Regions from separate parts of the Streptomyces sp. Ag82_O1-12 genome, predicted to be linked through region 1. Evidence: riboswitches for the same ligand, from Rfam matches in the RefSeq annotation. Region 1 holds a riboswitch; each other region holds the start of a gene.
The links. Region 1 has a riboswitch for cyclic di-AMP ahead of QOL88_RS29630 (M23 family metallopeptidase). Riboswitches for the same ligand answer to the same signal wherever they lie in the genome.
Positions count from the first base shown of each region.

Region 2: linked by a shared signal. The riboswitch ahead of QOL88_RS15930 (LysM peptidoglycan-binding domain-containing protein) and the one ahead of QOL88_RS29630 (M23 family metallopeptidase) in region 1 are both predicted to bind cyclic di-AMP.
Region 3: linked by a shared signal. The riboswitch ahead of QOL88_RS34005 (M23 family metallopeptidase) and the one ahead of QOL88_RS29630 (M23 family metallopeptidase) in region 1 are both predicted to bind cyclic di-AMP.

Region 1 is NZ_FXUW01000001.1:6,463,134-6,472,616, reverse strand. Features, by position in the region: gene QOL88_RS29645 (bifunctional acetate--CoA ligase family protein/GNAT family N-acetyltransferase) at 1-2,276, opposite strand, end outside; gene QOL88_RS29640 (HPr family phosphocarrier protein) at 2,456-2,737, shown strand; gene QOL88_RS29635 (GntR family transcriptional regulator) at 3,022-3,717, opposite strand; gene QOL88_RS29630 (M23 family metallopeptidase) at 3,906-4,694, opposite strand; cyclic di-AMP (ydaO/yuaA leader) riboswitch at 4,707-4,871, opposite strand; gene QOL88_RS29625 (M16 family metallopeptidase) at 5,062-6,450, opposite strand; gene QOL88_RS29620 (M16 family metallopeptidase) at 6,447-7,829, opposite strand; gene QOL88_RS29615 (DNA gyrase/topoisomerase IV subunit A) at 8,172-9,483, shown strand, end outside.
Region 2 is NZ_FXUW01000001.1:3,500,576-3,510,058, reverse strand. Features, by position in the region: gene QOL88_RS15960 (hypothetical protein) at 34-663, shown strand; gene QOL88_RS15955 (serine/threonine-protein kinase) at 702-2,198, shown strand; gene QOL88_RS15950 (SurA N-terminal domain-containing protein) at 2,341-2,988, shown strand; gene QOL88_RS15945 (nucleoside triphosphate pyrophosphohydrolase) at 3,150-4,169, shown strand; gene QOL88_RS15940 (cytochrome P450 family protein) at 4,425-5,732, shown strand; gene QOL88_RS15935 (LysM peptidoglycan-binding domain-containing protein) at 5,854-6,843, shown strand; cyclic di-AMP (ydaO/yuaA leader) riboswitch at 7,072-7,238, shown strand; gene QOL88_RS15930 (LysM peptidoglycan-binding domain-containing protein) at 7,242-7,934, shown strand; gene eno (phosphopyruvate hydratase) at 8,220-9,483, shown strand, end outside.
Region 3 is NZ_FXUW01000001.1:7,463,472-7,472,954, forward strand. Features, by position in the region: gene dxs (1-deoxy-D-xylulose-5-phosphate synthase) at 1-977, shown strand, start outside; gene QOL88_RS33980 (aspartate aminotransferase family protein) at 974-2,389, shown strand; gene QOL88_RS33985 (helix-turn-helix domain-containing protein) at 2,450-3,148, shown strand; gene QOL88_RS33990 (DUF6126 family protein) at 3,145-3,264, shown strand; gene QOL88_RS33995 (tyrosine-protein phosphatase) at 3,281-4,078, opposite strand; gene QOL88_RS34000 (alpha-galactosidase) at 4,259-6,334, shown strand; cyclic di-AMP (ydaO/yuaA leader) riboswitch at 6,643-6,804, shown strand; gene QOL88_RS34005 (M23 family metallopeptidase) at 6,809-7,723, shown strand; gene QOL88_RS34010 (DUF6250 domain-containing protein) at 7,893-8,609, shown strand; gene QOL88_RS34015 (SGNH/GDSL hydrolase family protein) at 8,755-9,483, shown strand, end outside.

The sequences.
Region 1 (9,483 bases):
ACGGGGTAGCCGAGGTCGCGGGCCGCCTCGGCGGCGGCGTCGGGGGTCGGGGCGGGCAGGGCGCGGTGCACCTGGACGCCGTAGTGACCGAGGAGGTCGCAGGTCTCGTCCGTGCCGAGCGTGAGGCCCTGGCCGCGCGCGAGGAGGCCGTCGATCAGCGCGGCGGCGCCCTTCTCGTTGATGTCGTCGTACTCGGGCACCTTGCCCGGCTCGGCGGCGTCGCGCCGCCACTGCGCGTAGGCCACGGCCTGGCCGAGGGCGCGGACGGCGCGCTCGGCGGCGGGGTACGCGGGAATGAGGTGGGCGCCTTCGGGGGCCTCGGCGGAGGCCTCGCCGGCGGGGAGTTGTTCCGCTGCGGGCGTCGGGCTTGGAGAGTTTTGCTGCGGGTTGTCCGATGTGGCCTGCGGTGCCGTGCTCGCCGCCGCCGACAGGGCCTCCGCCAGGCCGCCGAGCTCCACGTGGACCACGAGGACCGGCTTCGACGGGGCCGCGGCCGATGCCGAGCGCAGGGCTTCCGCGAGGGCCGCGTCGCCGACCGGGCCCTCCCCCACCGCCGGTATGGCGGTGACGACGACGGCGTCGCTCCGGTCGTCGGCCAGGGCACGCGACAGGGCGGTGTGGAAGTCGGCCGCCGAGGCCGCGGTGGTCAGGTCCTGCGGGGGGTACGGTCGCAGCCCCTCGGCGAGGCACGCGTCGTAGGTGAGCAGACCGAGCGACTCCGAGTTGCCCAGGATCGCCACCCTGGGACCGCCCGGCAGGGGCTGGCGGGCGAGCAGCAGGCCCGCGTCGACCAGCTCGGTGATCGTGTCGACGCGGATGACCCCGGCCTGCCGCAGCAGCGCCGACACGGTCGCGTGCGGCAGCCTTGTCGCCCGGACGGCGTGGCCCTGGGGAGCGGCGCCGTGCCGTGCCCCCTGGACGACGACCAGGGGCTTGGCGGCGGCGGTGCGGCGGGCGAGGCGGGTGAACTTGCGGGGGTTGCCGATGGACTCCAGGTACATGAGGACGACGTCGGTGTCGGGGTCCTCGTACCAGTACTGCAGGACATCGTTGCCGGAGACGTCGGCGCGGTTGCCGGAGGAGACGAAGGTGGAGACACCGGTCACGCCCGTGACACCGCCGCCGCGCCGGTGCAGCCGGGACAGCAGGGCGATACCGATGGCGCCGGACTGGGCGAACAGGCCGATGCGGCCGGGGCGCGGCACCTCGGGGGCGAGGGAGGCGTTGAGCCGGACCCGGGGTGAGGTGTTGATGATGCCGAAGGCGTTCGGGCCGATGATCCGCATGCCGTACGTGCGCGCGTGCCGCACGAGTGCGCGCTGGCGTTCGCGCCCCTCGGGGCCGCTCTCGGCGTACCCGGCGGAGACGACGACCAGCCCCTGCACGCCGTGTTCGCCGCACTCGGTGACGACCTCGGTGACGTGTTCGGCCGGCACGGCGACGACCGCGAGGTCGACCGGGCCGTCGATGTCCCGCACCGAGCGGTGGGCGGGCACACCGTCGAGCTCCTTCTGTCCGTCGGGGAGGGCCTTGTTCACGGCGTAGAGGCGGCCGCTGTACCCGGCGTCCCGGATGTTGCCGAGGACGCTGCGGCCCACGCCGCCCGGCGTGCGACCGGCGCCGATGACGGCGACCGAGCCGGGGGCGAGCAGCCGCTGCACCGAGCGGGCCTCGGCACGGTGTTCGCGCGCGTACTGCACGGCCAGGGAGCGGTCGGTGGGTTCGAGGTCGAACTCCAGACGGACGACGCCGTCCTCGAAGCTGCGCTTCTGGGTGTAGCCGGCGTCCGTGAACACCTTGATCATCTTGGTGTTGGCGGGCAGCACCTCGGCGGCGAAGCGGCGGATGCCGCGCTCCCGGGCGACGGCGCCGATGTGTTCGAGCAGGGCGGAGGCGACCCCGCGGCCCTGGTGGGCGTCCTGCACGAGGAAGGCGACCTCGGCCTCGTCGGCCGGCGCCGACGCGGGCGTTCCGTCCGCGCCGATCCGGTCGTAGCGTACGGTGGCGATGAACTCGCCGCCGACTGTGGCCGCGAGTCCCACCCTGTCCACAAAGTCGTGGTGCGTGAAGCGGTGGACGTCCTTGGCGGACAGGCGAGGGTACGGCGCGAAGAAGCGGTAGTACTTCGACTCGTCGGAGACCTGCTCATAGAAGCTGACCAGGCGATCGGCGTCATCAACGGTGATGGGCCGGATGCGCGCGGTACCCCCGTCGCGCAGCACCACGTCGGCTTCCCAGTGGGCGGGATACTCGTGCCGGTCCGGCGAGGTCTGCATGGGCCCCAGAGTACGGCTAGCGTCCGACAGCGGGCGCGAGGCAGTCTGTGGAGGGCGTCAGTCGGGTCGAGGCCGCGATCCGACGGCACCCCCGGAGTGGAACGCGAGGACCGCTCCCGGTGGCTTCACGATATGGGAAACTGGTCTAGACAACCCTGAAAACCGAAGGGCAGCAACACATGGCTGAGCGCCGCGTCAACGTCGGCTGGGCCGAGGGTCTCCACGCCCGCCCCGCCTCCATCTTCGTCCGAGCCGCCACGGCCGCAGGCGTCCCGGTGACGATCGCCAAGGCTGACGGCAACCCCGTCAACGCGGCCTCCATGCTGGCCGTCCTGGGCCTCGGCGCCCAGGGAGGCGAGGAGATCGTCCTCGCCTCCGACGCCGAGGGCGCGGACGCCGCCCTGGACCGGCTCGCCAAGCTGGTCTCCGAGGGTCTCGAGGAACTGCCCGAGACCGTCTGATCCACCGAGCGCCCGATCCGGCGCACAGCGAGGGGCTCGTCCGAATTCACCGGGCGGGCCCTTCGCCATTCCCGGGTGACGCGGGTGGGGCCTTCGCCATTCCCCGGTCGACGCGCGTGGGACGTTCACCATTCCCAGTCGACACGGACGGGCCCTCGCACCATTCCCCGTTCGGCGCGGGCGGCACTTCGCCATTCCCGGGTGACGGGGCTCGGAATTCCGAGAATCAGGGCAGCGGAAATGACCCCCCGAGAATTCACTGCTCTTTGTATACGGCCGCCGTGTTAAAGCCGCGGGCTCGCCGTGTTTACGGGATGTTGCGAGTTCCTCACACGGTGGGCGCGTTCCTGGGCGGAGCCGAACCGCAGCCGGTGCGCGCCCTTCGCGCGCTCGGTGTGCAGCGCCGTGACCGCCCGCGCGCGCTCGCCGTCCCCGCGCGCCACCGCGTCCACGATCGCGCCGTGCTCGGTCCAGGACTCCACCGGGCTGGCCGGCGCCTCCACGGCGTACATCCAGGCGATCTTGTAGCGGAGCTGGGTGAGCATCGAGGTCAGCGCGGGGCTGCCGGAGGCCTGGGCGAGCGTCTCGTGGAACCAGCCGCCGAGAGAGCGCAGGTCGTCGCTGTTCCCGCGGCGGGCCCGCTCCTGGCCCAACCGGACCAGGCCGCGCAGGACCTTCAGATGCGCCTCGGTGCGGCGCTGGGCGGCGCGGGCCGCACCGAGCGGCTCCAGCAGCATGCGCATCTCCAGCAGGTCGCCGGCCTCCTGCTCGGTGGGTTCCGCCACGCACGCGCCCGCGTGCCGGCGGGTCACCACGAAACCCTCGGCCTCGAGCGTGCGCAGCGCCTCCCGGACTGGCACCCGCGAGACGCCGTAGCGGCGTGCGAGGAGTTCCTCGGTGAGCCGGCTGCCGCGTGCGTGGACACCCGCGACGATGTCGTCCCGGATGGCCGTGCACACCGAGTGCGCGGGAATACGCATGACCGACCTCCGCTTAATCCCCGTGAAACGCCGACGAGCGGCGTGCGTTCCGTGACTCTATTGCAATGAGCCGGAATTTCCGACGGCAGGCGACCATCCATGGATATTTTTTGGACAGCGGGCGGCCGTAAGCGCCGAAAGCCCCGGCTCGGGAAGCCGGGGCTTTCGGGAGGAGCGGAGAGGTGCGGTCAGACACTCACGCCGTGCGAGCGGAGGTAGGCGACCGGGTCGATGTCCGAGCCGTACTCGGGGCTGGTGCGGGCCTCGAAGTGCAGGTGCGGGCCGGTGACGTTGCCGGTCGCGCCGGACAGGGCGATCTGCTGGCCCGGGGTGACCTGCTGGCCCACCGAGACGCCGATGGAGGACAGGTGGCCGTACTGGGTGTACGTCCCGTCGTGCATCTTGATCACGACCTGGTTGCCGTAGGAGCCGCCCCAGCCGGTCTCGACGACGGTGCCCGCGCCGACCGCGTGGACGGAGGTGCCGCTGGCGGCGTGGAAGTCGACACCGGTGTGGCTGCCGGAGGACCACAGGCCACTGCTGGCCTTGTAGCTGGTGGAGACGTACGAGCCGGAGATCGGGGCGACGAAGGTGTTCAGGCGCTTGCGCTCGGCCTCGCGGGCGGCGCGCTCCTTGGCCTCGCGGGCCTTCTCGGCCGCCTCCTTGGCCTTCTCCGCGAGCTCGGCGGCCCGCTTGCGGGCGGCCTCCTCGGCCTTCTGCTTGGCGGCGGCCTCGTCGGCGGCGTGCTGCTGCGCGAGGGCCTGGGCGTCGATCTGCTGGGCCGCGGTGTCGTTCATGGTGACGACCGGCGTGAGGCCGGTCTGCTCGGCGCTGGGCTCGGCGGCGAAGGCGGCGGGGGCCGCCACGGTGCCGATCACGCCGGTGGTGGCGAGGGCCGCGACGCCCGCCGCGCGGGCGGTGGAGCGCTGCATCCTGCTGGGACGACGGTGCTTCCCGGTGGCGCGAGTGAACGCCATGTGGTGGCTGGTCCTTTCCTTCCCTCTCGCCTACCGGGTTAGCTGACGGGTTCGGAGCAGGAAGGTCTCCTACGGACTCCCTCGCGACTCGCGCGGGCGCCCGATTCACCCCAGGGACTGCGATGGGTCCCCGGCTCCCCTGGCTCGCGCCGTACGGGGACTCGGCGATGACTGTCCGGTGCCGCGGGTGCGGCGCACTGCCTGACGAACAGCCCGGATGACGCTAAGCGGCGCCACTTTCAATTCCCAAACGAATCCCGGCTTTTGTAGCGCATCCCACAGGGCAGACAGGCAACTCCCATACCAATTCGGGCATAAAGGGGCCCTGGTGCCTTTGAAGACAACCAGGGCCCCTGCGCGCGTGCGGCTACTCGGCGGCGACGACGGTGACTTCGCCGATGCCGAGGGCCTCGACCGGTGCCTTGATCTGCGCCGCGTCACCGACGAGGACGGTCACCAGACGGTCCACCGGGAAGGCGCTCACGGCCGCCGCGGTGGCCTCCACGGTGCCGGTCGCGGCGAGCTGCCGGTACAGCGTGGCCTGGTAGTCGTCGGGCAGGTGCTGCTCGACCTGGTCGGCCAGCGTGCTCGCGACGGCCGCCGCCGTCTCGTACTTCAACGGCGCCACACCCACCAGGTTCTGCACGGCGACGTCCCGCTCGGCGTCGGTCAGCCCCTCTGCGGCGAGGGTGCGCAGCACCGTCCAGAGGTCCTGGAGGGCGGGACCGGTGTTGGGCGTGTCGACGGAACCGCTGATGGCGAGCATCGCGGCACCCGTGCCGTCCGGGGCGGACCTGAGGACCTGGCCGAACGCCCGTACGCCGTAGGTGTAGCCCTTCTCCTCGCGCAGGACACGGTCCAGGCGCGAGGTGAGGGTGCCGCCGAGGCAGTACGTGCCGAGCACCTGCGCGGGCCATACGCGGTCGTGCCGGTCCGGCCCGATCCGGCCGATCAGCAGCTGCGTCTGGACAGCGCCCGGGCGGTCCACGATGACGACCCGGCCGGTGTCGTCGGCGGTGACCGGAGGCACCGGACGCGGCTCGGCCGAGGAGCCCGTCCAGGCGCCCAGCGTGTCCCCGAGCAGGGCGTCCAGGTCGATGCCCGTGAGGTCACCGACGACCACGACGGTGGCCGTGGCGGGGCGGACGTGCTTCTCGTAGAAGGCGCGTACGGCCGCGGAGTCGATGGCGGCGACGGTCTCCTCGCTGCCCTGCCGGGGCCGCGACATGCGCGCGTCCGCCGGGAACAGCTCCTTGGAGAGCTCCTTGGCGCCGCGGCGGGAGGGGTTGGCCAGCTCGTGCGGGATCTCGTCGAGGCGGTTGTTGACCAGCCGCTCGACCTCGCTGTCGGCGAAGGCGGGCGCCCTCAGCGCGTCGGCGATCAGGCCCAGGCCCTTGGTGAGCCGGGAGGCGGGCACCTCCAGGCTGAGCCGGACGCCGGGATGGTCGGCGTGCGCGTCGAGGGTGGCACCGGCGCGCTCCAGTTCCGCGGCGAAATCCTCCGCGGAGTGCTTGTCCGTGCCCTCGGAGAAGGCCCGGGCCATGATCGTGGCCACACCGTCGAGTCCGGCCGGCTCGGCCTCCAAGGGTGCGTCCAGCAGCACCTCCACGGCGACGACCTGCTGGCCGGGACGATGGCAGCGCAGCACCGTCAGGCCGTTGTCGAGCGTGCCGCGCTCGGGGGCCGGGAAGGCCCACGGCCGGGCGTCGCCCGCCTGCGGCCGGGGGTGGAAGTCCATCGTGGCGAGCTCGGTCACTTGGCCGCCTCCTCGTTCTCGTCGGTGGCCGCGGCTGCGGTGTCGTCGGCGGTGCCGGCGCCCTCGGCGGTCTCGTCGGCGACGGGCTCGTAGACGAGCACCGCGCGGTTGTCGGGTCGCAGGCGGGCCTTGGCGACCTCCTGGACCTCCTCCGCCGTGATCTCCAGCACGCGCTGGACGGCGGTCAGGGCGAGCTGCGGATCTCCGAAGAGCACGGCGTACCGGCACAGTTCGTCGGCGCGGCCCGCGACCGTACCGAGCCGGTCCAGCCACTCGCGCTCCAACTGGGCCTGGGCGCGCTCCATCTCCTCGGGCGTGGGGCCCTCCTCGGCGAACCGGGCGAGCTCCTCGTCGATGGCGGTCTCGATGACCGGAACCTCCACGTCACCGGACGTCTTCACGTCCAGCCACCCCAGGGAGGGCGCACCGGCGAGCCGCAGCAGGCCGAAACCGGCCGCCACGGCCGTACGGTCGCGGCGCACGAGCCGGTTGTAGAGGCGGGAGGACTCACCGCCGCCGAGGACGGTGAGGGCCAGGTCGGCCGCGTCGCACGCGCGCGTGCCGTCGTGCGGCAGCCGGTAGGCGGCCATCAGGGCGCGGGCCGGGACGTCCTCCTCGACGACCTCGCGCAGCTGCTCGCCGATGGTCTCCGGCAGCGACCCGTCGCGCGGGGCGGGCTTGCCGTCGTGACCGGGGATGGAACCGAAGTACTTCTCGACCCAGGCGAGCGTCTGCTCCGGATCGATGTCGCCGACCACGGAGAGCACGGCGTTGTTCGGCGCGTAGTAGGTGCGGAAGAACGCGCGCGCGTCCTCCAGGGTCGCCGCGTCCAGGTCGGCCATCGAGCCGATCGGGGTGTGGTGGTAGGGGTGGCCCTCCGGGTAGGCGAGGGCGGTCAGCTTCTCGAAGGCGGTGCCGTAGGGGACGTTGTCGTAACGCTGGCGGCGCTCGTTCTTGACGACGTCCCGCTGGTTCTCCATCGACTCGTCGTCGAGCGCGGCCAGCAGCGAGCCCATGCGGTCGGCCTCCAGCCAGAGCGCGAGCTCCAGCTGGTGGGTGGGCATGGTCTCGAAGTAGTTGGTCCGCTCGAAGCTGGTCGTGCCGTTCAGCGAGCCACCCGCGCCCTGGACGAGCTCGAAGTGGCCGTTGCCCTTGACCTGCGCGGATCCCTGGAACATCAGGTGCTCGAAAAGGTGAGCCAGGCCGGTACGCCCCTTGACTTCGTGGCGTGAGCCGACGTCGTACCAGAGGCACACCGCCGCGACCGGGGTCAGGTGGTCCTCGGAGAGCACCACGCGCAGGCCGTTGGCCAGGCGGTGCTCGGTCGCTGTCAGGCCCCCGGAGCCTGCCTGGGCTGTGGCCGTGTGACCCATGGGCATGTACGTCCCTTCGATCGCTGAGCGGTTGTTCAGACCGCGGATTCCTGCCGGTCCTGCCACTGTATGCAAGCGCGCGAAGCCCTGGTGAAGTTCCCGGCGGCGACCTCGGCCCGACAGCACGAGAGACGCCCGGGGCAGGGTCCTGGTCCCGGTTGTCAGTGCGGCGGTCCACAATGGTCCGCGTCAGTTCTCGTTCACGCTTCAGCATGAGCGAGCCGAAGGGCGCGCCGGTGATGAGAGGGCGAGCGCGCGGAGGCCCGAAGGGTTGAGCACGATCGGCCTCTCATCACCGGCATCAGTGCCCGTAGGCGAGCGACCAGGAAACAGAAGGAGCCGGCAGCGATGGCCCGCCGCAGCACGAAGACCCCGCCGCCCGACGACTCGTACGAGGAGCGGATCCTCGACATCGACGTCGTCGACGAGATGCAGGGCTCCTTCCTCGAGTACGCGTACTCGGTCATCTATTCCCGCGCCCTGCCGGACGCACGAGACGGCCTCAAGCCGGTGCACCGCCGCATCGTCTACCAGATGAGCGAGATGGGCCTGCGCCCCGAGCGCGGGTACGTCAAGTGCGCCCGGGTCGTCGGCGAGGTGATGGGCAAGCTGCACCCGCACGGCGACGCGTCGATCTACGACGCCCTCGTGCGCATGGCCCAGCCCTTCTCGATGCGGGTCCCCCTGGTCGACGGCCACGGCAACTTCGGCTCGCTGGGCAACGACGACCCGCCGGCCGCCATGCGGTACACCGAGTGCCGGATGGCCGAGGCGACGAGCCTGATGACGGAGTCGATCGACGAGGACACCGTCGACTTCAACCCCAACTACGACGGCCAGGAGCAGGAACCGGTGGCTCTGCCCGCCGCCTTCCCGAACCTCCTGGTCAACGGCGCCTCGGGCATCGCGGTCGGCATGGCCACGAACATGGCCCCGCACAACCTGCGCGAGGTCATCGCCGCCGCCCGCCACCTGATCAGGTTCCCGAACGCGGATCTCGACGCGCTGATGAAGCACGTCCCGGGCCCCGACCTGCCGACGGGCGGCCGCATCGTGGGCCTGTCCGGCATCCGGGACGCCTACGAGTCCGGCCGCGGCACGTTCAAGATCCGGGCGACGGTGTCGGTGGAACCCGTGACGGCCCGCCGCAAGGGCCTCGTCGTCACGGAGCTGCCCTTCACGGTCGGCCCCGAGAAGGTCATCGCCAAGATCAAGGATTTGGTCGGCTCGAAGAAGATCCAGGGCATCGCCGACGTCAAGGACCTCACCGACCGCGCGCACGGCCTGCGCCTGGTCATCGAGATCAAGAACGGCTTCGTGCCGGAGGCGGTCCTCGAGCAGCTCTACAAGCTGACGCCGATGGAGGAGTCCTTCGGCATCAACAACGTGGCGCTGGTGGACGGCCAGCCGCTCACGCTGGGCCTGAAGGAGCTCCTGGAGGTCTACCTCGACCACCGCTTCAACGTCGTACGGCGGCGCTCGGAGTTCCGCCGCGGCAAGAAGCGCGACCGGCTGCACCTGGTCGAGGGGCTGCTGACGGCCCTGCTGGACATCGATGAGGTCATCCGCCTGATCCGTTCCAGCGAGAACTCCGCCCAGGCCAAGCAGCGCCTGATGGAGCAGTTCTCGCTGAGCGAGGTGCAGACGCAGTACATCCTCG
Region 2 (9,483 bases), 3.0 Mb from region 1:
GTCCCCATCGGCCACACCGGTCCAGGAGCAGTCATGTACGGCCACGGCGCGGCGCCGCCTCCCCGCAGCGCGGCAACGGTCATCTCCCTGCGTGTGCTGTTCGCAGCAGCCGGCTTCCTCACGTGCGGCGTGCTGGCCTGCGTACCGCTGTTCCGGGTGGCCGTGCTGCGCGGACGGGCCCTCGACTGGGTGCTGGCCTGGGTGAGTCTCCCGCTGTCCATCGCGTGCTTCGTCGTGATCGGCACCCTGCCGGAGGACGACTACCGGACCGACCTCGCGCTGGCCCTGATCCTGCTGCTCGGAGCGGCCTCCGCCATCTACTTCCTCGTCACGGACATCGGACACCACGGCGAGCGGCGGAGGTTCGCCGGTTACGCGTCGCCCCACGCGCCGACCGTCGCACAGACCCCGTACGGCTACCCGCACCAGGCGCCGCCGTACGCCCCGACGCCCACGCCCGTCCCGCAGCCCCCGGGGCCCCACACCCCCGCCCCGCACGACACGCCCCGGGTCGCGGGCCCCATCCAGCCGCCCCCCTCGCCCCAGCGCCCCGCCCCGGCCCGCATCGACCAGGTCCGCGCCGAACTCGACGAACTCAGCGACTACCTGCGCCGGCACGAGGGAGAAGGCCACCGGGACGGCAACCACGAGGGCGGACGGTGAGCGTGGCGGCAGGACGTGTCGTCGCCGGGCGCTACGAACTGTCCGCCATCCTCGGGCAGGGCGGCATGGGCCAGGTCTGGACGGCGTACGACCAGCGGCTCGACCGGCGCGTGGCGGTGAAGCTGCTGCGCCCCGACAAGGTGGCCGGCCAGGACGCGGAGGAACTGCGGCGCCGTTTCGTGCGCGAGTGCCGGGTGACCGCGCAGGTCGACCACCCCGGCCTCGTCACCGTGCACGACGCGGGCAGTGAGGGCGAGGAGCTGTTCCTCGTCATGCAGTACATAGACGGCGCCGACCTCGCAGGCCACCTTGCCGAGCACACCCCGTACCCCTGGCAGTGGGCGGTCGCGGTCGCCGCGCAGTTGTGCGCAGTACTGAGCGCCGTGCACGCGGTGCCGATCGTCCACCGCGACCTCAAGCCGCGCAACGTGATGGTGAAGCAGGACGGCACGGTCACCGTCCTCGACCTCGGCGTCGCCTCCGTCATGGACGCGGACACCACCCGCCTCACCCACACCGGCACGCCCATCGGCTCGCCCGCCTACATGGCCCCGGAGCAGGCGATGGGCGGCGCCGTCGGCCCCTACACCGACCTGTACGCGCTCGGTGTGGTCCTGCACGAACTGCTCAGCGGCGACGTGCCCTTCTCCGGCTCCACGGCCCTCGGCGTCCTGCACCGGCACCTGTACGAGCCCCCGCTGCCCGTACGCCGCATCCGGCCCGAAGTCCCCGAGGCCCTGGAGGCCCTCGTCCTGCGCCTCCTGGCCAAGGACCCGCAGCACCGGCCCGCCTCCGCGCAGGAGGTCTACGAGCACCTGGAGCTGCTCCTGCCCGCGCGCGGGACGCCCACCGGAGCGGCCCTCGACCCCACCCGCCCCTTTCTGCGCCCGCACGCCCCCTGGCCCGACCGCGCGCGCACCCCCGCGCCCCAGCCCACGCCGGCCACACCCGTCACCGAGGCACCGGGGCAGACGGACATCGTCCGCGCCGTCGACGAGGTCAAGCGGCTCCTCGGCGAGGGCCGGGTCACCCAGGCCGTCGACATCCTCGGGGCGATCCTGCCCGCGGCCGCCGAACAGCACGGGGCGCACTCCCCGGTCGTGCGCACCCTGCGCAAGCAGTACGCGGCGACGCTCCTGGACGACGGCCAGTACCGGCGCGCCCTGCCTGAGCTTCGCCGCCTCGCCGACGAACGCGCCGCCGAGGCGGGCCAGGCCGACCCACAGGCCCTGCGCCACCGCTACGAGGCCGCCCAGTGCCTCGAACAGCTGGGCGAACCGGCCGCGGCGCTCGCCGAGTACCGGGCGGTCCTGCCGTACTACGAGAACCAGTACGTCGCCGCCGGCGGACCCGAGCTCGCGCACGACGTCCGCCGCCGGATCGGGCACCTCCAGCTCGCCCTCGGGGACCGCGGTGCCGCCCACGACACCCTCGCCCGGCTGCTGCACGACGTGGAGCGCACCCACGGCCCCGGGCACCCGCTCGGTGTGGAGATCCGCAGGACGCTGCACTGGCTGGGGCAGGTCCGCGGCTGACGGCCGCCCGGAGTTAGACGCGGCGGTGCCGGAAGTCCCGGTGAATCGTTGGTCGAATGGGTTGGCCAGAGCTTGGCCACTGCCTACCATCGATCATCGCAAGACCTTGTGCACCGTCGCACAATCTCCTCGGGAGGTTTCCTTGCACCGCCGCCGTCGCACCGCGCTCGTCCTCACCGCCGCGATCGCCGCCGCGGCGCCCCTTCTCACCGCCTGCGGGAACGACGCGCATCCTGGCGCGGCAGCCGTGGTGGGCGGCCAGCGGATCACCGTCTCGCAGCTGGACGAGAGGGTCGGCGAGGTTCGCGCGGCCCAGCGGGCGGCCGTACGGGACGAGGCGCAGTACCAGCAGGCCATCGCCAGGACCGGCACCCTCACCCGCGACACCCTGCACACCATGGTCCTCGACCGGGTGCTGCACCGCGCCGCCGAGAACGCCGGAGTGAGGGTCTCCCGCAAGGAGATCCAGGCGATGCGGTCCGGCCTGGAACAGCAGGCCGGCGGCGCGAAAGCGCTGGAGACGACCTGGCTCCAGCAGTACGGCATCCCGCCGCAGCGCCTCGACGAGAACCTCCGCCTCCAGCTGGAGGCCCAGAAGCTCGCCGAAAAGCTCGGCACGAACACCGACCGTCCCGAGTTCTGGAAGGCACTCTCCGACGCTTCCAAGGACCTGAACGTCGACCTCAACCCGCGCTACGGCACCTGGGACGTCCAGAAGAGCAGCCGCGCCGACGCCAAGACGCCCTGGGTACGGGACGTCACGGCGGCACAGACGCAGCAGGGCATGTAGGACGCCCGACCGCCGGGCCCTGTGGACAACCCGACCACCGGACCCAACCTGACCTCCGGGCCCTGTGGACAACCTGGCCGCCGGGGCCCTGTGGACAACCTGACCTCCGGACCCTGTGGACAACTTCGGGCGCTGTCGGCGGCGTGGGATAGCTTCGAACCGTGAACGCCAACAGCCCCGAAGCCACCCCGGGCCCCGAGCGGACCGCCCCCGACGCGGCAGCCGCCCCCGGCCGCATCGTCCTGCTCACCACCAGCCACCGCGTCGCCCCCGGCCTGCTCTCCTGGCCCGCCTGGCAGGCACTGCACGCGGCCGACCGGGTGCTGTGCGCGGACGGCACGCACCCGCAGCTGCCGTACCTGCGCGAGGCGGGGATCCCCGTCGCCGAGGCGTCCCCGACCGCCCAGGAGCTGGTCGACGCCTGCGCCGGCGGACACACGCTGGTCGTGGTCGCGACCGGCGAGGGCGAACCGGTCCTCACGGACGGCCTGGCCCGCCTCGCCGGCACCGGCCGTATCGCCATGCCCGAGCTGGAGCTGCTGCCCGCCTCCTACGACCTGCCGGGCGCCCGGCTCCTCGATCTGGTCCAGGTCATGGACCGCATCCGCGCCGAATGCCCGTGGTCTTCCCAGCAGACCCACGAGGGTCTGGCCAAGTACGGCATCGAGGAGGCGTACGAACTCGTCGAGGCGATCGAGGAGGGCGACCGTGACGAACTGCGCGAGGAGCTCGGTGACGTCCTCCTCCAGGTCGTCTTCCACGCCCGCATCGCCGAGGAGGGCCGCCCGGAGGACGGGGAGGAGCCCTTCTCCATCGACGACGTGGCCGGCGGCATCGTCGCCAAGCTGATTCACCGCCATCCGCATGTCTTCGGCGACGCGACGGCCACCACCCCCGAGGAGGTCAAGGAGCACTGGCTGCGCACCAAGGCGGTCGAGAAGCAGCGCACCTCGATCACCGAGGGCATCCCCCTCGGCCAGCCCGGCCTGGCCCTCGCCGCCAAACTGGCCTCCCGTGTCCGCACGGCGAACCTGGACATACCCCTCCCACCCGTCGAGGGCATCGGCTACGACCTCCTGGCCCTGGCCGTCCGCGCCGAGTCGGAGGGCGTCGACCCGGAGGCGGCTTTGAGAGCGGCGGCCCGCGCGTACCGGGACGCGATCAGAGACGCCGAGGGCTGAGCGGCCCGGGGACGGAGACCTGGGCTCCCGGAAGCCGGAAGCCGGAAGCCGGGAGCCGGAAGCCAGGAGCCAGGAGCCAGGAGCCATGAGCCGGAAGCCGGAAGCCGGAAGCCAGAAGCCATGAGCCGGAAGCCAGGAGCCATGAGCCGAACGCTGGGCGCCGGGAGTCAGGAAGACGGACGGCCAGCCCCAGGAAAGCCCAGCCCAGCCGCGACCGAGGCAAGAGCGCTCCCGGAAGCCGGATACCGTCGAGCCGTGACCGACCAGCCCCAGCCCAGCACACCCGCGACCACTCCCGACCTCTTCACCTGGGAGTTCGCGAGCGACCCCTACCCCGCCTACGCCTGGCTCCGCGAGCACAGCCCCGTCCACAAGACGCGGCTCCCCAGCGGTGTGGAGGCCTGGCTGGTCACGCGGTACGCCGACGCCAAGCAGACGCTCGCCGACCACCGGCTCTCCAAGAACCCCGCGCATCACGACGAACCGGCGCACGCCAAGGGCAAGACCGGGATCCCCGGGGAGCGCAAGGCCGAGCTGATGACGCATCTGCTCAACATCGACCCGCCGGACCACACCCGGCTGCGGCGGCTCGTGTCCAAGGCGTTCACGCCCCGCCGGGTCGCCGAGTTCGCGCCGCGGGTGCAGGAGCTCGCCGACACCCTCATCGACGGGTTCGCGGAGAAGGGGTCAGCCGACCTGATCCACGAGTTCGCGTTCCCGCTCCCCATCTACGCCATCTGCGACCTGCTCGGTGTCCCGCGCGAGGACCAGGACGACTTCCGCGACTGGGCGGGCATGATGATCCGTCACCAGGGCGGTCCCAGGGGCGGCGTCGCGCGGTCCGTGAAGAAGATGCGCGGCTACCTCGCCGACCTCATCCACCGCAAGCGGGAGGCGTTGCCCGCCGAGGCCGCCCCCGGCGAGGACCTCATCTCCGGTCTCATCCGCGCGTCCGACCACGGTGAGCACCTCACCGAGAACGAGGCGGCGGCCATGGCCTTCATCCTGCTGTTCGCCGGTTTCGAGACGACCGTGAACCTGATCGGCAACGGCACCTACGCCCTGCTCACCCACCCCGGGCAGCGCACACGGCTCCAGGCGTCCCTCGCCGCCGGGGAGACCGGCCTCCTGGAGACCGGCGTCGAGGAACTCCTCCGCTACGACGGCCCGGTCGAACTCGCCACCTGGCGTTTCGCCACGCAGTCCCTCACCCTCGGCGGGCAGCGCATCGAGGCCGGCGACCCCGTCCTCGTGGTCCTGGCCGCCGCGGACCGGGATCCGGAGCGGTTCGCCGATCCGGACGTGCTGGACCTCTCCCGCCGCGACAACCAGCACCTCGGCTACGGCCACGGCATCCACTACTGTCTCGGCGCCCCGCTCGCCCGTCTGGAGGGCCACACCGCGCTCGCCACCCTGCTCACCCGCCTCCCGGACCTCCGGCTCGCCGCGGATCCGGCCGAGCTGCGGTGGCGCGGCGGCCTCATCATGCGGGGGCTGCGCACGCTGCCGGTGGAGTTCGCACCGGTAGCACCGGCTGGACGTGACGAAACATCAGACCTGTGATCTTCACGTGATCTGCGCGGCATGAACTTGTGACAAGTGATCGACTGCCGATACGTTCACCCATCAACGCGGCGGGGAATCACGCCGCGTCGGTCACTGCTGTCTCGCGAAAGGTCTCCGTATGCTCTCCGGGAACGGTCGGCACCGTCGCCCCCGCCAGGCTCCGGCTCTCCTCGTGGCGGCCGGAGTGACCGGCTCCGCCATCGCGATCCCGCTCCTCGGGGCCTCCGGCGCCAGTGCGGCCGACGGCACGACCTGGGACCGGGTCGCGGACTGCGAAACCGGCGGCGCGTGGAGCCAGAACAGCGGCAACGGCTACTACGGTGGCCTGCAGTTGTCCCAGGAGGACTGGGAGAACCACGGCGGCCTCGACTACGCCGCGAGCGCCGACCTGGCCAGCCGCTCCCAGCAGATAGCCGTGGCCGAGAGAATCCTCGCCGACCAGGGGGTCGGCGCGTGGCGCACCTGCGGACTGCTCTCCGGGCTCGAGCAGGGCAAGGACTCGGACTCCGGCGCGTCCGGTTCATCCGACTCGTCCGGCCCGACGGACTCGCCCGGCCTGCTCGACTCGCTCGGGTCGTCGCCCTCCGCGAGCCCTTCCTCGTCCCCGTCGTCGTCCGACACGCCGTCGGACACGTCGTCGGACACGGAGGATGAAAAGACTAAGTCGGACAAGTCGTCTGAATCCGCTGACTCCGCGTCGCGGGACCAGGGGTCCGGTGGTTCTCCGTCGGCCACTCCGGAGAGCGGCGAGGCCGGCAACGCGCGGCAGGGTGACGAATCCTCGGCGCTGACCGACACCGGCTCCGGCCGCCATCGCGGCCCCAGTGCCGACGAATCCCTCCCGTCCGACAGCGGCCGTGCGGACGAGTCCACGGGCCGTCACGCCTCGGGCGGTGACGAGGGCTCCGAAGAGGGCTCCGGTGACGCCGTCCAGGGCGATTACATCGTGGGAGTCGGCGACAGCCTCTGGTCCATCGCCGACTCCCTTGACGTCAGCGGCGGATGGCACGCGCTCTACGTGGGCAACGAGAAGGCCGTCGGTACCGACCCGAACCTCATCCAGCCCGGTCAGAAGCTCACGGTGGAGGGCGAAGGGGACGAGAAGTAGCCGTTCGGGCAGTGCGGAAACGGGGGCGGAAGTCGCCCCGAAACCGCGCGAGTTCGCGTCATATTTCGCGGCGAATGTCCTGTTTGGGGCCCGTGAGAGATAGATCTCAGAAGCCTTGATCGTCTTTGAGATTCCGTGGATCGCGTGTCTACGGTCGTGACCGCTCGTCACCGCGAGCCCCGGCTGCCGCAACGCCGAATCCTGCCAGCGGCCGTACGGGAACAGTCGTCGCGTCAAGCGCCGTAGGCAGGAGCGGGGGACCCAAGGTAGGTGCCCGACCGGACAGTTGTGCCGGAAGGGCTTGGGGTGAAGCCGTGTCCCGGGAGGGGCGCGGCCGGGCAACTCAACCGGCCCGAACCCGACAGCTCACCTCGCAGGCGTCGGTGAGGGGATCCACCATGCTGTTTTCCGGCAAGGGCACGCACCGCCGTCCGTCCAAGGCCTCTCGGGCCATCGCCATCGCCGGTGTCACCGGTGCCGCCGTCGCCGCCCCGCTGATGGCGGCCGGCAACGCCTCCGCCGCCACCTCCTCCGAGTGGGACGCCGTCGCCCAGTGCGAGGCCGGCGGCAACTGGTCCATCAACACCGGCAACGGCTACTACGGCGGTCTGCAGTTCTCCGCCTCCACCTGGGCCGGCTACGGCGGCACCAAGTACGCCGCCACCGCCGACCAGGCCACCAAGGAGCAGCAGATCGAGATCGGCGAGAAGGTTCTCGCGGGTCAGGGCAAGGGCGCCTGGCCGGTCTGCGGCAAGGGCCTGTCGAGCGCCGGTTACACCGGCGGCGGCTCCACGAACGACTCGGGCAGCTCCTCGCAGAGCCAGCAGCAGAGCACCGAGTCCCGTGAGACCCAGCAGCCGGCCTCCCGCTCCGACGAGCGCCCGGAGGCCAAGAAGACCGTCACCACCCCGACCGGCAAGAAGGTCAAGAAGGGCGACGGCGAGTACAAGGTCGTCAAGGGTGACACCCTCAGCTCGATCGCCGAGGACAAGAAGGTCAAGGGCGGCTGGGAGAAGCTCTACCAGCTGAACAAGGACATCATCGACGATGCCGACCTCATCTACACGGGCCAGCAGCTGCACCTGAAGTAAGCAGCGGCTCACCGGACCCGCCAGGGTTCCGGCCCGCCCGGACCCGCCCAGGGTCCACAGGCTCCCCGTCCCGGTGCGTCATCCCCCGTACGCACCGGGGCGGGGTTTTTCGGCAACCGGCTTTGTTCCGTTCGGAAACAATTTACTCTCGGTTCTGTCCATGGGGTGGGCGACCCGGTGGCCGATCGTCCCGAGCCGGTTAGGCTCATGTCGCGAGCCACCGGGCCCGCACCTCGCCGGGTCCACGCGACCCGCGTCACCGCGTCACATAAGAAGGAGATGCTCGTGCCGTCCATCGACGTCGTCGTAGCCCGGGAAATCCTGGACTCCCGAGGCAACCCCACGGTCGAGGTCGAGGTCGGCCTCGACGACGGCAGCACCGGTCGTGCCGCCGTCCCGTCCGGCGCCTCCACGGGCGCCTTCGAGGCCATCGAGCTCCGCGACGGCGACTCGAACCGCTACCTCGGCAAGGGTGTGGAGAAAGCCGTCCTCGCGGTCATCGAGCAGATCGGCCCGGAGCTGGTCGGCTATGACGCCACCGAGCAGCGCCTGATCGACCAGGCGATGTTCGACCTGGACGCCACCGACAACAAGGGCTCCCTCGGCGCCAACGCCATCCTCGGCGTCTCGCTCGCCGTCGCCCACGCCGCCTCCGAGGCCAGCGACCTGCCGCTGTTCCGCTACCTGGGCGGCCCCAACGCGCACCTGCTGCCGGTGCCGATGATGAACATCCTGAACGGCGGCTCGCACGCCGACTCCAACGTGGACATCCAGGAGTTCATGATCGCCCCGATCGGCGCGGAGTCCTTCTCCGAGGCCCTGCGCTGGGGTGCCGAGGTCTACCACACGCTGAAGAAGGTCCTGAAGAGCAAGGGCCTGGCCACAGGTCTCGGCGACGAGGGTGGCTTCGCCCCGAACCTCGGCTCCAACCGCGAGGCCCTCGACCTCATCCTCGAGGCGATCAACGAGGCCGGCTACACCCCCGGCGAGCAGATCGCCCTGGCGCTCGACGTGGCCGCCTCCGAGTTCTACAAGGACGGCGTCTACACCTTCGAGGGCAAGCAGCGCTCGGCGGCCGAGATGACCGAGTACTACGCGGAGCTCGTCGACGCGTACCCGCTCGTCTCCATCGAGGACCCGCTGTTCGAGGACGACTGGGAGGGCTGGAAGACCATCACCGCCAAGCTCGGTGACAAGGTCCAGCTCGTCGGCGACGACCTGTTCGTCACCAACCCCGAGCGCCTCGCCCGCGGCATCGAGGAGGGCGCGGCCAACGCGCTCCTGGTCAAGGTCAACCAGATCGGCTCGCTCACCGAGACCCTGGACGCCGTCGAGCTGGCCCAGCGCAACGGCTTCAAGTGCATGATGTCGCACCGCTCCGGCGAGACCGAGGACGTCACCATCGCCGATCTGGCCGTCGCCACCAACTGCGGCCAGATCAAGACCGGCGCCCCGGCCCGCTCCGAGCGCGTCGCCAAGTACAACCAGCTGCTGCGCATCGAGGAGATCCTCGACGACGCCGCGGTCTACGCCGGCCGCAGCGCCTTCC
Region 3 (9,483 bases), 1.0 Mb from region 1:
GCGCACCGCTCTCGCCGTCGGGCGGGCCCTCCTGGACCTCGGTGTTCGGCGAGGAGATCGTCAGGATCGGCGAGGAGCGCGAGGACGTGGTGGCGATCACCGCCGCCATGCTGCGTCCCGTCGGCCTGGGCGCTTTCGCCGAGCGGTTCCCGGACCGGGTCTGGGACGTCGGCATCGCCGAGCAGCACGCGGCCGTGTCCGCGGCCGGCCTGGCGACGGGCGGACTGCACCCGGTCGTCGCCGTCTACGCCACCTTCCTCAACCGGGCCTTCGACCAGCTGCTCATGGACGTGGCCCTGCACCGCTGCGGGGTGACCTTCGTCCTGGACCGGGCCGGGGTCACCGGCGTCGACGGGGCCTCCCACAACGGCATGTGGGACATGTCCGTCCTCCAGGTCGTGCCCGGACTGCGCATCGCCGCGCCGCGCGACGCCGACCAGCTGCGGGCCCAGCTGCGCGAGGCCGTCGCCGTGGACGACGCGCCGACCCTTGTGCGCTTCCCGAAGGAGTCCGTCGGCCCGTCGATCCCGGCGGTCGACCGGGTGGGCGGGCTGGACGTACTGCACCGTTCCCCCGCGCCGCAGGTCCTCCTGGTGGCCGTCGGTGTGATGGCGCCCGTCTGTCTCCAGGCCGCCGAACTGCTCGAAGCGCGCGGCATCGGCTGCACCGTCGTCGACCCCCGCTGGGTCAAGCCCGTCGACCCGGCGCTCCCGGGCCTCGCCGCCGAGCACTGTCTGGTGGCCGTCGTCGAGGACAACAGCCGCGCGGCCGGGGTCGGTTCGGCCGTGGCGCTGGCCCTGGGCGACGCCGACGTCGACGTGCCGGTACGGCGGTTCGGCATCCCCGAGCAGTTCCTCGCCCACGCCAAGCGCGCAGAGGTGCTCGCCGACATCGGCCTGACACCCGTCGAGATCGCCGGACGGATCGGCGCGAGCCTGGCCGTCAAGGAAGAGCTGTCCAAGGAGCCACAGGAATGACAACCGCCGAGTCCGCGTCGGAGTCGTCGCAGGCCGGGGAGTTCGACCTCGGCAAGCTGCTGGCCGAGCGCGGGGCCGAACGCTACGAACTGCACACCCGGTACCTCAACCACCAGCTCCCGCGCATGCTGCACACCATCGGCTTCGACAAGGTCTACGAGCGCGCCGAGGGCGCCTACTTCTGGGACGCGGACGGCAACGACTACCTGGACATGCTCGCCGGGTTCGGGGTGATGGGCCTCGGTCGCCACCACCCCGTGGTGCGCAAGGCGGTGCACGACGTCCTGGACGCCCAGCTCGCCGATCTCACCCGCTTCGACTGCCAGCCGCTGCCGGGCCTGCTGGCGGAGAAGCTGCTCGCGCACAGCCCGCACCTGGACCGGGTGTTCTTCGGCAACAGCGGCACCGAGGCCGTCGAGGGCGCCCTGAAGTTCGCCCGGTTCGTCACCGGCAGGCCCAGGATCCTGTACTGCGCGCACGCCTTCCACGGCCTGACCACCGGTTCCCTCTCCGTGAACGGCGAGTCCGGCTTCCGCGACGGCTTCGCCCCGCTGCTGCCCGACACGGCCGTCCCGCTCGGCGACCTCGACGCGCTGGAGAGGGAGCTGAGGAAGGGCGACGTCGCCGCGCTGATCGTCGAGCCGATCCAGGGCAAGGGCGTCCTCACGGGCCCGCCCGGCTGGCTGCGGGCCGCCCAGGAGCTGCTGCACCGGCACAAGGCGCTGCTCATCGCCGACGAGGTCCAGACCGGCCTCGGCCGGACCGGCGACTTCTACGCCTACCAGCACGAGGACGGCGTCGAACCCGATCTGGTGTGCGTCGCCAAGGCGCTCTCCGGCGGCTATGTGCCGGTCGGGGCCACGATCGGCAAGGACTGGATCTTCAAGAAGGTCTACTCGTCCATGGACCGCGTCCTCGTCCACTCGGCGAGCTTCGGGTCCAACGCGCAGGCCATGGCGGCGGGCCTCGCGGTGCTGTCGGTGATGGAGAACGAGCAGATCGTCGCGAACGTCCGGGCCACCGGGGAGCGGCTCAGATCCCGGCTGGCCGCGCTCACGGACCGGTACGAGATGCTCGCCGAGGTCCGGGGCCGGGGCCTGATGATCGGCATCGAGTTCGGACGCCCCAGGTCGCTGAAGCTGCGCAGCCGCTGGGCCATGCTCCAGGCCGCCCGCAAGGGGCTCTTCGCGCAGATGGTCGTCGTGCCGCTGCTGCAACGGCACCGGATCCTCACCCAGGTCTCCGGCGACCACATGGAGGTGATCAAGTTGATCCCGCCGCTGATCATCGGTGAGCGGGAGGTGGACCGGTTCGTCGACGCCTTCACGGCCGTGATGGACGATGCGCACAACGGCGGGCTGGTGTGGGACTTCGGCAAGACCCTGGTCAAGCAGGCGGTGGCCAACCGGTAGCGGATTTGCCTGAGAGGCAAGAAATTTGCCGGTGAGGCAAAGGTCCGGCTGAATGGAGGCATGAGCCCCTCCGAGACCGAGCGGCCCTCCGGGGCCGGCTCGCCGTCCGAACCCACGTCGCCGTCGGAACCCGCGTCGCCATCCGAACCGGCGTCGCCGTCCGAACCCGCGCCCGGTGCGCTGCCCGCCGTCGCGCCCCAGCTGCGGGCCCTGCGGCGTCAGGCCTCCCTCACCCTGGAGGCCGCGGCCCGCGCCGCCGGGCTGTCGCCCGCCCACCTCTCCCGTCTGGAGACCGGGCAGCGCCAGCCCTCGCTGCCGATGCTGCTCGCGCTCGCCCGGGTCTACGGTACGACCGTCGCCGAACTGCTCGGCGAGACGGTCGCCGGACGGGACGCCGTCATCCGCGCGGCCGACATGGAACCCACGGCGGCCGGCGGCTGGACCTACTGGCAGGCCGGCGCCCCGGGCCGCGGGATGCAGGCCCTGCGGGTCCACGTCCCCCACGGTTCCCAGGGCGACGTCGTACGCGTCCACCCCGGCGAGGAGTGGCTCCATGTGCTGCGCGGCCGGCTGCGGCTGCGCCTCGGGGACACCACGCACCGGCTGGCGGCCGGCGACAGCGCCCACTTCGACTCGCTCACCCCGCACCGGATCGCGGCCGAGGACCACGACGGCGTCGACCTGCTCTTCGTCCACACCCTGCTGCAGAGCCCCACGGCCGCACTGTGCCTGGGCCCCACCCCTGGAGACGCGTCATGAGCGACATGGAGGAGAAGTTCCCCCGCGCCCTGTGGGTGAGGCTGTTCGTCTACCTCATCGCCGGCCACATCTTCGCCGCGTTCGTGTACCTGCTCTTCGCGCTCGGCGCGAAGTAGCCCCTGTCCCGGCCTCTCAGGCGAGGAGCCGCTCGCGCAGCCGCTCCCGGGTCTCCGGGGTGAGGTCCAGCCCCTTCTCCAGGTAGGCGTCGACGCCGCCCCAGGTCTCCTCGATGGTGTCGAAGGCCGCCGTCAGATACTCGGCGCGCGCGTCGAAGAGGGGGCTGAGCAGCTCCATGACCTCGGGGGAGTAGGCCGAGGCGGCGGAGCTGCTGCGGTGCACCTTGTAACGGCGGTGCTTGGCGTTCGACTTCAGGTAGTCCTCGACGATCGCCTCGCGCTCGACGCCCACCGCCAGCAGCGTCACCGCGACCGACAGACCCGCGCGGTCCTTGCCCGCAGCGCAGTGCATCAGCGCGGGGACGCTGTCCTGCGCGAGCGCGTGCAGCACCCGGGAGTGCTCGTCCGTGCGGTGCTTGATGATCGTGCGGTACGAGGCGATCATGCGACCCGCGCCCTTGCCGTCCGACAGGATCTCGCGCAGCTGGTCCAGGTCGCCGTCGCGGACCATCTTCCAGAACTCGGCGCCGTCGGCGGGGTCGCTCAGCGGCAGGTTCACATTGCGCACGCCGGGCAGCGCGACGTCCGGCCCTTCGAGCTTCTGGTCGGCCGCGTTGCGGAAGTCGAAGATCGTGTGCAGGCCCAGAGTCGTCAGGAAGGCGGCGTCCTCCCCGGTCGCATGGGCGAGGTGGCCGCTGCGGAACAGCACTCCCTGGCGCACCCGCCGTCCGTCCACGGTCGGAAGTCCGCCCACATCACGGAAGTTGCGCACTCCGGCCAGCTCGGGCTCGGTCGACGGGACCTGCTGTGTCACGAGGGCTCCTCCCCTTCGGCGCCGCCGCCGCGGCTCGTCGGCGGGCACGACTCGACGATACGACATGCCTGCCTGGGGCAATGAGTTGTCCACAGGGCGTTGCCCGGAGCCCCCGCGGCCCTTGATGATGTTGCCGCCTGGTCGCACCTGGTCGGGCTTGTTCGAATCTGTGAGGGCGCGATGCTGGACATCTCTGAAGACGGTTGTACGTGGGTGCTCTCCGGGCCGGCCAGCAGCTACGCCGTCCATGTCACCGACCGGGACGAGCTGCTGCACCTGCACTGGGGCCCCCGGATCGGCCTCGCCGACGCCGAGGCCCTCGCCGTCCGGCCGCTGCCGGACTACTGGCCCTTCGAGTCCCCGCTCGACGGACGCGAGGAGTACCCGGTCGAGGGCGGACCCCGTTTCGTCCGCCCCGCCCTGTCCGTGCGCGCGGCCGGGCGGCGCGGCACCGAGTGGGTCCATGAGGGGTACGACACCGAGGACGGCGAGCTGCGGCTCCGGTTCCGTGACGGGGACCTCGCCATCACGCTGCACTACCGCATGCGCTCCTCGACGGACGTCGTCGAGCGGTGGGTGACCCTGGCCAACCGCGGGCCGGCCCTCGAACTGCTGCGCGCCGACTCCGCCACCTGGACCCTTCCCGACCGCGACGCCTGGCGGCTGTCCCAGCTGCACGGCCGCTGGGGCGCCGAGTCCCGGCTGACGCGCTCCGGTCTCACCCACGGCGAGAAGGTCATCGGCAGTCGCCGCGGCCACACCTCGCACCAGCACCTGCCGTGGGTCGCCCTCGACACCCACGCCACCGAGGAGCACGGCGAGGTCTACAGCTGCGCCCTCGGCTGGTCCGGGTCGTGGCGCATCGCCGTGGCCCAGCTGCCGGACGCGCGCGTGCAGATCACCGGCGGCGCCGGCCACGACGACTCGGGCCTGCTGACGCTGGGCACGGGGGAGTCGTACACGACCCCCGTCTTCGCCGGGCTCTGGAGCGACGGCGGCTTCGGCGGGGCCAGCCGCGCCTGGCACGCCTACCAGCGGGCGCATGTCGTCCCGGACGCCGAGCGGGACCGGCCGGTGCTGTTCAACTCCTGGGAGGCCACCGAGTTCGACATCTCCGAGGAGCAGCAGCGGGCGCTCGCCGAGCGGGCCGCGGCCATGGGAGTCGAGCTGTTCGTCGTCGACGACGGCTGGTTCGGGGCGCGCACCAGCGACCGGGCCGGGCTCGGCGACTGGACCCCCAACCCCGACCGCTTCCCGGGCGGACTGAAGCCGCTCGCCGACCATGTGCACGGCCTGGGCATGCGGTTCGGGATCTGGGTCGAGCCCGAGATGGTCAATCCGGACAGCGACCTGTACCGCGCGCACCCCGACTGGGTCCAGTACCAACCAGGACGAAAGCGGACGGAATTCCGCAATCAGCTCGTGCTCAACCTCGCCCGCGAGGACGTCCGGGAGTACCTCTGGGAGCAGCTCCACGGGCTTCTCTCCAGCGCTCCCGTCGACTACGTCAAGTGGGACTTCAACCGCTGTTTCACCGACGCCGGCTGGCCGGACGACCCGTACCCGCAGCGGCTGTGGGTCGACCATGTGCACGGCCTGTACGCCCTGCTGGACCGGCTTCGGGCCGCCCACCCGGGCGTGGCCTTCGAGTCCTGCTCGGGCGGCGGCGGCCGGATCGACCTCGGTGTGCTGAGCCGCACGGACCAGGTGTGGACCTCGGACAACACCGACCCGCTCGACCGGCTCGCCATCCAGCACGGCTTCAGTCAGATCCACCCGGCCCGGGTCATGGCCGCCTGGGTCACCGACAGCCCGAACGCCATGCTCAACCAGCGGGCCAGCTCCCTGCGGTTCCGGTTCGTCAGCGCCATGGCCGGGGTGCTCGGCGTCGGCGGCGACCTCACGCGGTGGACGGAGGAGGAGCTCGCCGAGGCGCGGGAGTGGGTGGCGCTCTACAAGGAGATCCGGCCCGTGGTGCAGCGCGGCGACCTGTACCGGCTGCGTCCCCCGGAGGGCGGCGCCAGTGCCGTGCAGTACGTCCTCGGCGACGAGATCGTCGTCCTCGCCTGGCTCCAGGCGCAGCGCTACGGCGAGCCCGTGCCGGCGCTCCTGCTGCGCGGTCTCGACCCGGCATCCTCGTACGAATGCCTCGAAACGGGCGAAGTTCACCGAGGGGCCGTACTGCTGCATCACGGACTTCGCGTCGGCCTGCGCGGGGATCTGGACGCCGCGGTCGTCCGGCTTAAGCGGAAGTAGTCGTTCTGTCCGAATAGGGAGCTTAGGCCGCTAAGGGATAACGTGCCCCGATCGTCAAGGAGATGAGGCCGGGGTGCGTGACCATCGTCATATTCGTGACGATGTGTTGTCGCCATGTTCACGTAATTCTGGCGTTATTCAGGCCCATTGACGAATGGCGGAGATCGGTAATCCACGCTCGGTGACGGCACTTGTGCCGACGCGTCAGGAAAAACACCGTCACGGGCAACCGCAAGCTTGTCCTATTGCGTCGTGGTCGCTTACGTTCCACACCAATCCGGACGGACGCCTAATCCTGCCGCCGCCCGGAGCCCCACACACTGACCCGACGTACGGCAGGAGCGGGGGACCCACAGGTAAGACGCCTGTTCCGGTTCCCGGAACGGCTTGGGGTTAAGTCGCGCCACGGCGCGGCCGGGCATCTCCAGCTCGCACCCGACAGCTCACCTCGCAGGCGACGGAGAGGAATTCGCCATGCCCGCGAAGGGTAAGCACCGCCGCCCCAAGACCCAGCGTTTCACCCGCTCCATCGCCGTCGCCGGAACCGGCGGAGCCGCCCTCGCCCTGCCGCTCATGGGGGCCGCCGGCGCCCACGCCGCCACCCCGCAGTCGGCTCCCGAAAAGGCCGTCCAGTCCGCTCCGGCCGCCGAGAAGAAGGCCGCCGAAAAGGCCAACGGCGCCCGCTCGTACACCGTGAAGGCCGGCGACTACCTCGCGAAGATCGCCGACGACCAGAACGTCGACGGCGGCTGGAAGAAGCTCTACTCGGACAACCGCGACGCCGTCGGTTCCGACCCGTCGCTGATCCACCCGGGCCTGAAGCTGTCGATCGGCAAGAAGGCCGCGGGCGCGCCGAAGGCCTCGGCCCCGGCCGCTCCGAAGGCCTCGGCCCAGAAGTCGTCCGCCGAGGAGTCGGCCCCGAAGGCGGAGACCGCCGCCAAGCCGGCCGCCGCCCAGCCCGCGGCCGAGAGCAACTCCAGTGGCTTCACCCTCCCGGTGGACGGTGCCACCGTCGGCACCCCGTACCACATGTCCGGCAGCATGTGGTCCAGCGGCTACCACACCGGTGTCGACTTCGTCGTCCCGACCGGCACCTCCCTCAAGGCCGTCGGTCCGGGCGAGGTCGTCTCCGCCGGCTGGGGCGGCGCGTACGGCAACCAGGTCGTCATCAAGCTGAACGACGGCCACTACGCCCAGTACGCCCACCTGTCCCAGCTCTCCGTCTCGGCCGGCCAGACCGTGACGGCCGGGCAGCAGGTCGGCCTGTCGGGCGCGACCGGCAACGTGACCGGACCGCACCTGCACTTCGAGATCCGCACCACGCCGGACTACGGCTCCGACGTCGACCCGGTCGCCTTCCTGCGCTCGCACGGCGTCTCCGTCGGCTGACCGACCGCACGACCACCTGCCTGACACGCCTCCGAAGGCCGGACCCCGATCCCCGGGTCCGGCCTTCGGTGTGTCCGCGCCCGGCGCCTCAAGGGATCGACAGGGGGCGGCAGTTGAGACACAGTGATCACATCGTGAATGCAAGCGCTTTCTGAAGGAGCTGTGTCCCGTGCCGACCACCCGCAGAACGTTCGCAGCCCTGGCGACAGGAGCCGCTCTGGCGGCCATCGCCCCGACGGGGAGCGCGAGTGCCGCCCCCGGGCGCCGACGGCTCATCGCTCATGACGACTTCTGCCACGGCCTCACCCAATGGGTGCCCGAACTCCAGGACGGCGGCACGGTCACCGCCTCGCGCGGCGTCCTGGAGATCGACGTGCCGAGCGGTGCGACCGTCTGGTTCAGGCAGCGGCTCGAAGGGCCGTACCTGATCGAGTACACCGCGACCCCCGTCTCCGAGGGCGGGGTCAACGACCGGGTCTCGGACCTCAACAACTTCTGGAACGCGACCGACGTCCGCTCTCCGCACGACCTCTTCGCCACTCCGCGCGGCGGGGCCCTCGACGAGTACGACCACCTCACGACGTACTACGCGGGCTACGGCGCCAACTACAACACCACGACCCGACTGCGCCGCTACGTCGGCGAACCCGGTGTCCGCCCCCTGGTCCTCGACTACACCGAGCCGCTGCTGGTCCCGGGCGAGCCGAACCGGGTCCGGATCGTCTCCGACGGCTCCACGGTCCACTGGTGGAACAACGGCCGGCTCGTCTTCGACTACACCGACCCGCAGCCGTACACGAGTGGGCACTTCGCCTTCCGGACCGTCTGGAGCCATTTCCGGATCAGCGGGTTCCGAGTCTGGCGGCTCACCCGGAAACACCTCTGACGAGCGGTGTATTCCGAAGTTGGCGAACACTTTAGGAGTGGCTTATCTCACCGCCCGTCAACCCCTTCCTACGGTCGCGTAAGTCACATTCGAAGGTGAATCATGAGCTGCTGTGGCAGACGATTCGAAGAGTGACAGCAGAGCAGTGATCGGGTCGTACGTGGCGTTGGGGGACAGCTTCTCCGAGGGCGTCGGCGACCCCGGACCCGACGGGGCGTTCGTCGGCTGGGCGGACCGGTTCGCCGTCCTGCTCGCCGACCGCAGGCCCGAGGGCGACTTCCAGTACACCAATCTCGCCGTACGCGGAAAGCTCCTCGACCAGATCGTGGCGGACCAGGTTCCGCGGGCCGTCGACATGGCCCCGGACCTCGTCTCGTTCTGCGCCGGGGGCAACGACATCATCCGGCCCGGCACCGACCCGGACGAGGTGGCCGAGCGCTTCGAACGGGCGCTGGCCCAGCTCACCGCGGTGTCCGGCACGGTCATGGTGACGACCGGTTTCGACACCCGTGGCGTCCCCGTGCTCAGGCACCTGCGCGGCAAGATCGCCACGTACAACGGACACGTCCGGGCCATCGCCGACCGGTACGGCTGCCCGGTCCTGGACCTGTGGTCCCTGCGCAGCGTGCAGGATCGCAGGGCCTGGGACGCCGACCGGCTGCACCTGTCGCCCGAGGGGCACACGCGCGTGGCGCTGCGCGCGGGCCAGGTGCTCGGCCTCGACGTGCCGGCCGACCCCGAGCAGGCGTGGCCGCCGCTGCCGCCGCGCGGCGCTCTCGACATGCGGCGGGACAACGTCGCCTGGGCCCGGGAGTTCCTGGTGCCGTGGATCGGGCGCCGGCTGCGCGGGGAGTCGTCGGGCGACCATGTGACG